DNA from 2 places in the Frankia sp. CgJB1 genome. Region 1 is predicted to be linked to the other one. Evidence: riboswitches for the same ligand, from Rfam matches in the RefSeq annotation. Region 1 holds a riboswitch; the other holds the start of a gene.
What was found. A riboswitch is a leader RNA that binds a small molecule or an ion and turns the genes downstream of it on or off. The one in region 1 is predicted to bind S-adenosylmethionine.
Positions count from the first base shown of each region.

Region 1 (3,200 bases):
CCCGGACCCGGACGTCGGCGAAGGGACCCTTGGCGGTGTTTGGGTAGTAGCTGTAGTTACCGCCCGGGGCCAACGCGGTCTGGAGCTGGAATCCGGGGGTCGACTTCAGCTGGCTCACGTTTACCGGCGGGACGCTGGCGATCGCGTCGATCTGGCCGCTGGTCAGCGCTCCGTAGCGGGACGAGTCCTCGGGGGTGACCTTGATCGAGAGCGCGTCGAGATAGGCGGCGCCGGTGTGCTTCGCCGTGGCGGGCGCCCACTTGTAGCCGGGATTGCGGGTGTAGTCGATGCCCCTGCCCTTGACGTAACCGCCGGTGCTGATGAAGGGACCGCTGCCGACGATCTTCGTGCACAGCGCCGACGGCGGCTGCCTGAGCGTGCTCGGCGCTTCGATGCCCAGGTAGGCCGTCGCCAGGGTGGGCAGGAAGGCCGAGGTCGGCGCGCTGAAGTGGACATCGACGTGGGTCGGGTCGACGACCGTCGTCCCGGTGTAGCCCGTGATCGTTCCGGCGGCGAGCTGCGACTTGGTGGCGGGCGCCACGATGTGGTCGAGGTTCGCCTTCACCGCCGCGTCATCGAACTTCTCGCCGTTGCTGAACGTCACATCGTCGCGCAACGTGAAGGAATACGTCTTCTGGTCCGCGGACACCGTCCACTTCATGGCCAGCCACGGGTGGATGGTGCCGTCGGTGCTCAGCGCCACGAGCGAGTCCAAGATCGACCGTGTGTAGAGACCGTCGATGTCGGCCGGGCTCTGGTGCGGATCGAGGCAGGCGCCGTCCGTGTTGCTGGCGAACGTCAACGTCCCCCCGCTTCTCGGGGTACCGGCGGCGCCGTCCGTGCCTGGCGCGCCATCGTCACTGGAGCCGCAGGCCCGAGCGCGAGCGCCACGGACAGGGCGGCGGCGAGCGTCAGGGGTACGCGTTTCCTGACGCCGAAGACCTTGCTGGACATCGGGTGTCGAGACTTCTTGTCGGGATGGCCGTCGGGCCGACCGTCGGCTGGCCGTCGGTGGTCGGCTGGTCGACGGCGTGCGGCAGGGCCAGCCGTCGGGGCCGTGCCGAGCAGGGCGGACGGTTGGTCGGCGGGACCGGACCGCCGTGGGCGGCGGTGTCAGCGACAGAGGCAGCTGGACGAACAGAGGCAGCTGGACGAACGGCGCAGGTCGATGGCTAGGCGGCGGGTCAGCCCCTGCCCGGACCCGCCCGCCCAGGGGCTGAGCACGTGGGCAACGGCTTGCGTCCCGCACCGGCATGCGAGCGTGAAGCGGCCACTGGCGTGGCGAGTCGCTCCCGACATCTCACAGCTCCCTCGGCTCAGGCCCGGGAGTACGGGCCCGCGCTTGCCGCACCCGGGGGCACGGCCGTGTCCTCATCCGGGGCACCCCTTCGCGAACGAGGGTTGCCGGTCAACAAGCCAGGGCTGAACGTTGGCGCTCGTGACAGCTCGGTCAACCATCAGCCAAGCGGCTGATCTGACAAACCTAGTAGGCAAATTAGTGGGGTAAGTAGAGTTTGTCGATAGAGCTAGTGAAATACTGGGCTCTTCGCAGTGCGGCGGATGCTGAATCCGGTCAGCGCCCCTTGGTCGCGCGGAAGCCCTTCTCCAGGTCGGCCAGGATGTCGTCGACCCCCTCGATGCCGACCGACAGGCGGATCAGCTCCTCGCTCACCCCGCTGTCGGCCTGCTCGGCGGGGGTGAGCTGGGCGTGGGTCGTGGACGCCGGATGAATCGCCAGCGAGCGGACGTCCCCGACGTTGGCGAGATGGCTGTGCAGTTCGAGGGCCTCGATGAACGCCCGCCCGGCGGCGCCACCACCGCGGATACCGAAGGCCAGCACGGCGCTGGCACCATCGGGCAGGTAGCGCCGGGCCGCCGGATACCAGCGGCTCGACGCCAGGCCCGGGTAGGCGACCCAGATCACCTCGTCCCGCTCGGACAACCACTGTGCCACCCGCAGCGCGCCCGCGCTGTGCCGCTCCATCCGTAGCGACAACGTCTCCAGCCCCTGGAGCAGCAGGAAGGCGTTCATCGGGGACAGGGCCGGGCCCAGGTCGCGCAGCAGCCGCGCGCGGGCCCGCACGATGTAGGCGGTCTCTGGGAACGCGTCGAGGAAGACCAGGCCGTGGTAGGCCGGATCCGGTGTGGTGAACCGCGGATAACGGCCGTTGCCCCAGTCGAAACGCCCGCCGTCGATGATGACACCGCCGATCGACGTCCCGTGCCCGCCGATGAACTTGGTGGCGGAGTGCACCACGATGTTGGCGCCGTGTTCGAGAGGGCGGCTCAGGTACGGCGACGCCAGGGTGTTGTCCACGATCAGCGGTACCCCCGCGGCGTGCCCCACCTCGGCGATCCTGGCGACGTCGAGAACGTTCCCACGGGGGTTGCCGATGGTCTCGCCGTAGAGCGCGGCGGTGTTCGGCCGGATCGCCGCGCGCCAGGCGTCGAGGTCGTCCGGGTCGTCGACGAAGGTGGTCTCGATCCCGAACTCCGCCAGCGTGTTCCTGAACAGCGCGTACGTCCCGCCGTACAGCGAGGTCGACGACACCAGGTGCGCCCCGGCGGCGGTGAGGTTCAGCACCGCCAGGGACTGGGCGGCCTGGCCGCTGGCGGTCGCCAGGGCCGCGACCCCGCCCTCCAGATCCGCGATGCGCTGTTCGAAGACGTCCTGCGTGGGGTTGACGACCCGGGTGTAGGTGAAGCCGACCTCGGCCAGCGAGAACAGCTCGGCCGCGTGCCGCGTGTCGTCGAACACGAAGGAGGTCGTCTGGTAGATCGGCACGGCGCGCGCGCCGGTCGCCGGGTCCGGGGCGGCTCCGGCGTGGAGCTGCCGGGTCTCGAAGCTCCGACCCGGGGGGATCGTCGTCACAGGGCTTTTCCTTTGGGTCCTTTGGGGTGCTCGGCGTCGGCGTCGGCGTAGTAGCGCCGCGCCACCTCGGGATGGCTGCGTAGCCAGCTCTTGAGGGTGTTCACCCCGTGCTGGGCGAAGATCGGATTGTGTGGATCGGGCGGGGGCGCGTCGGTGATCTGCCGGAGCAGCTCGCCCGGCAGCGGAACCGGTTCCAGGGTGGCCGACAGCCGCGGCCCGAAGAAGAACGCCACGGACACCCGCTCGTGGCCCGATGGTGGGTTGACGACCCGGTGCACGGTCGCCCGGTAGTAGCGCCGCGTCGCCAGCTCGAACATCTCGCCGATGT
Region 1 is NZ_CDWTNB010000148.1:5,587-8,786, forward strand. It holds gene AC08OT_RS15575 (ABC transporter substrate-binding protein) at 1-802, opposite strand, end outside; gene AC08OT_RS15580 (putative leader peptide) at 1,114-1,299, opposite strand; SAM riboswitch class IV at 1,334-1,444, opposite strand; gene AC08OT_RS15585 (bifunctional o-acetylhomoserine/o-acetylserine sulfhydrylase) at 1,574-2,872, opposite strand; gene AC08OT_RS15590 (2OG-Fe(II) oxygenase family protein) at 2,869-3,200, opposite strand, start outside.

Region 2 (3,200 bases), on a different contig from region 1:
CAGCTGGTTCATGCCGCGCTCCAGGCCGCGCCGAGCCTCCTCGTCGAAGGCAATGATCTTCGGCATGGTTTCTGGGTCCTCCCAGTGGGATGGCAGGTTCGATGGCCTGGCCCTAACGACGCCCGCGACGGACGGCTCCCGCCTGCTCCGGACCCGGGTGATGCACCTCGGACACAGCGCGGATCGGGCAGCCTCGCCGTTTCAGCCTTGGCACTCCCTAGACGAGAGTGCCAGCTCTTGTTTAGCACTCGGCACGAGTGAGTGCAAGCTGACCCATGGTTCCGCGTGCCCGGCTCCGATCCCCCCGCGGCGCCTCGCCGTCGTCCGTGGCTCTTCCGTTGGTCCGGCGTGGTCCACGAAGTTCGTCGAATGCGCTGTGCCGGGCTGTGCTGCGCCCGAGTCAGTCGTCGCCGAGGCCGGCGGCCTCGAAGGCGCGCAGCGACGGCTTGATCGTCGCGGTCGGTCCGCCCGTCTCGACGAGGGGGTCAAGCGTCTTCAGCCCGTCGCCGGTGTTGTAGAGGATGGTCTCGGCGGCCGGGTCGAGCAGCCCCTCGCGCAGCAGCCTGCGCAGAGTGGCCACGGTGACGCCACCGGCCGTCTCGCCGAAGACGCCTTCGGTGCGGGCGAGCAGCCGGATCCCGTCGATGATCTCCTCGTCGGTCACGTCCGTGATCGCCCCGCCGGTCCGCCGAGCCACGTCGAGGGCGTAGGGGCCGTCGGCCGGGTTGCCGATCGACAGCGACTTGGCGATTGTGGTGGGCCGGACCGGGGCGACGGTCTCGACGCCGCGGGCGAACGCGGCGGCCACCGGGTTGCAGCCGGCCGCCTGCGCACCGAACACCCTGTACGGCGCCGGCTCGACCAGGCCGAGCCGGCCGAGCTCACCGAAGGCCTTGTCGATCTTTGTCAGTAGCGAGCCGGAGGCGATCGGCACGACGACCTGCTCGGGCAGCCGCCAGCCGAGCTGCTCGGCGACCTCGTAGCCGAGCGTCTTGGACCCCTCGGCGTAGAAGGGGCGGACGTTGACGTTGACGAACGCCCACTCGTACTCCCCGGCCAGTTCGCTGCACAACCGGTTCACGTCGTCGTAGTTGCCCTGGATGGCGACCAGCGTCCCGCCGTACACCCCGGTGGAGACCGTCTTGCCGGCCTCGAGGTCGTGCGGTACGAGCACCACCGAGCGCAGCCCGGCACCGGCCGCATGCGCCGCCACCGACTGCGCGAGGTTGCCCGTCGAGGCGCAGGCGACCGTGGTGAAGCCCAGCTCGCGGGCGGCGGTGAGCGCCACGGAGACGACCCGGTCCTTGAAAGAATGGGTGGGGTTGGCGCTGTCGTCCTTGATATAGAGCGTCTTCATCCCCAGCTCCGCGGCGAGCCGCGGGGCCGGGCGCAGCGGCGTCCAGCCGGCCCCGAGGGAGACCCGCCGCGCCGGGTCATGCCCGGCGGGCAGCAGCCCGACATAACGCCACAGGTTCGCCGGACCGCGTTCGATGGACTCTCGGGTCACTCGAGCCAGCAGGTCCGGGTCGTAGGCGATTTCCAGGGGAGCGAAGCATTCCACGCACACATGCGTAGGGGACAGCGGGTAGGTGGCGCCGCAGTGCCGACAGGACAGCGAGACCGCGGGGTTCGCGACGTCGAGGGCGGGACCGGTGGCACGCTCGGGCGCGAGTGTCATGAAGAAGCTCCTCATCTTTCCCGGGGCAGTCTGCCACCAGGACGGAATTAGCACCTGCCGCGCACGGGATGCGGGTGGTTGCCGGGGCTTCGCTGGGCCGTTCCCTCTGCCCCTCTGGATGAGCCAGATGAAGTTGTCTGTCCGTACTGTAGACCGTAGACCGTGCGCGGGTGGTCGTGCACCGGTGTTGCCTCTGGTTGTGGACATGATATGGGTCGGTCGGAGGTTTCTCGGTGTGGTCTCACCGGTGCGGGCGGGTCCTGCCCGCTCGCACCGGCCGCGCGCGCCCCCATGCCCGGAGATCGACCCGATCACGCCAGAGCCAGGGAGTCTGTAACAGTGAGTATCCGCGTCGTCTATACCGATCTTGACGGCACGATGGTCGGTCCCAAGGGTTGTTTCTTCCGGGCGGAGGGGGGAGCGATCACCCTGGAGCCGGCTCGTGCGCTCGCCGAGCTGCACGGCGCCGGCGTTGCGCTGGTCCTGGTCAGCGGGCGTACCCGTCCGCAGCTTCTCGAGGCCGTGGCGATCTTCGGCGCGGACGGGTTCATCGGGGAGCTCGGCGCGATCGTCGGCTGGAACGAGGGGCGCGACAGCGAGATCCTGCGCGGCGCGATGCCGCCCGACTTCGACCAGGTACCGGAGTACCTGCTCGACCGGATGGTCGAGCGCTACCCCGGGCGGCTGGAGCTGCACACCCCCTCGCACTCCGGCCGGGAGGTCGACGTCATGCTTCGCGGGAAGATCGAGGTGTCGGAGGTCGACGGCTGGCTCGCCGAGACCGGGTTCCCCTGGTTGAGCATGCGCGACAACGGGCTGATCTCGCCGGTCCACATGCCTGATCTCGGAGTGAATCCGCATGTCTACCATCTGGTCCCGGACGGTGTGGGCAAGGGGGACGCGGTCGCCTACGACCTCAAGCGGCGCGGGGTGTCACCGGCCGAGGCGATCGCCATCGGCGATTCCGCCAGCGACCTGGCCATGGCTCCCCATGTCGGGCGGATGCACCTGGTCGCGAACGCGGTGCGGCACCCGGACATCGCCGCCTTGCTGGCGCGGTACGACAACGTCACGGTCGAGGCGGGCCCGGTCGGCGCCGGCTGGGCCAGCGCGGTGCGAGCGGCCGTCGCCGCCTGAACGCGGTCCGCCTGAACGCCGTCCGCGCGTCGACGTTCGGCACCGGCAGGGCAGACCGGACGGTCACCGGTCGGCGGCGAGGGCGTGCAGCTGGTCGGTGAACCAGAGCTGGGGCGGCAGCCGCCCGGCGACGGCGGCCAGCTCCTCGGCGCGCCGGCGCCGCTCGGGGGCGGGCATCGTCAGGGCGGTGTGCAGAGCCCGCGCGGTCGCCTGGATGTCGAACGGGTTGACGACCAGCGCCGCCGTGCCCATCTCCGCGCAGGCTCCGGCCTCCCGGGAGAGCACGAGGAGGCATCCCTGATCGAGACGATCGGCCCCTCCTTGGCGACGAGGTTCATGCCGTCCCGGATCGGGTTGACGACGAGCACCTCCGCGAGCGAGAGGG
Region 2 is NZ_CDWTNB010000003.1:4,011-7,210, reverse strand. It holds gene groL (chaperonin GroEL) at 1-66, opposite strand, end outside; gene thrC (threonine synthase) at 401-1,678, opposite strand; SAM riboswitch class I at 1,687-1,803, opposite strand; gene AC08OT_RS00770 (HAD family hydrolase) at 2,018-2,815, shown strand; partial or broken gene AC08OT_RS00765 (alpha,alpha-trehalose-phosphate synthase (UDP-forming)) at 2,879-3,200, opposite strand, start outside.
Region 2: another riboswitch for S-adenosylmethionine. It lies ahead of thrC (threonine synthase); the one in region 1 lies ahead of AC08OT_RS15580 (putative leader peptide).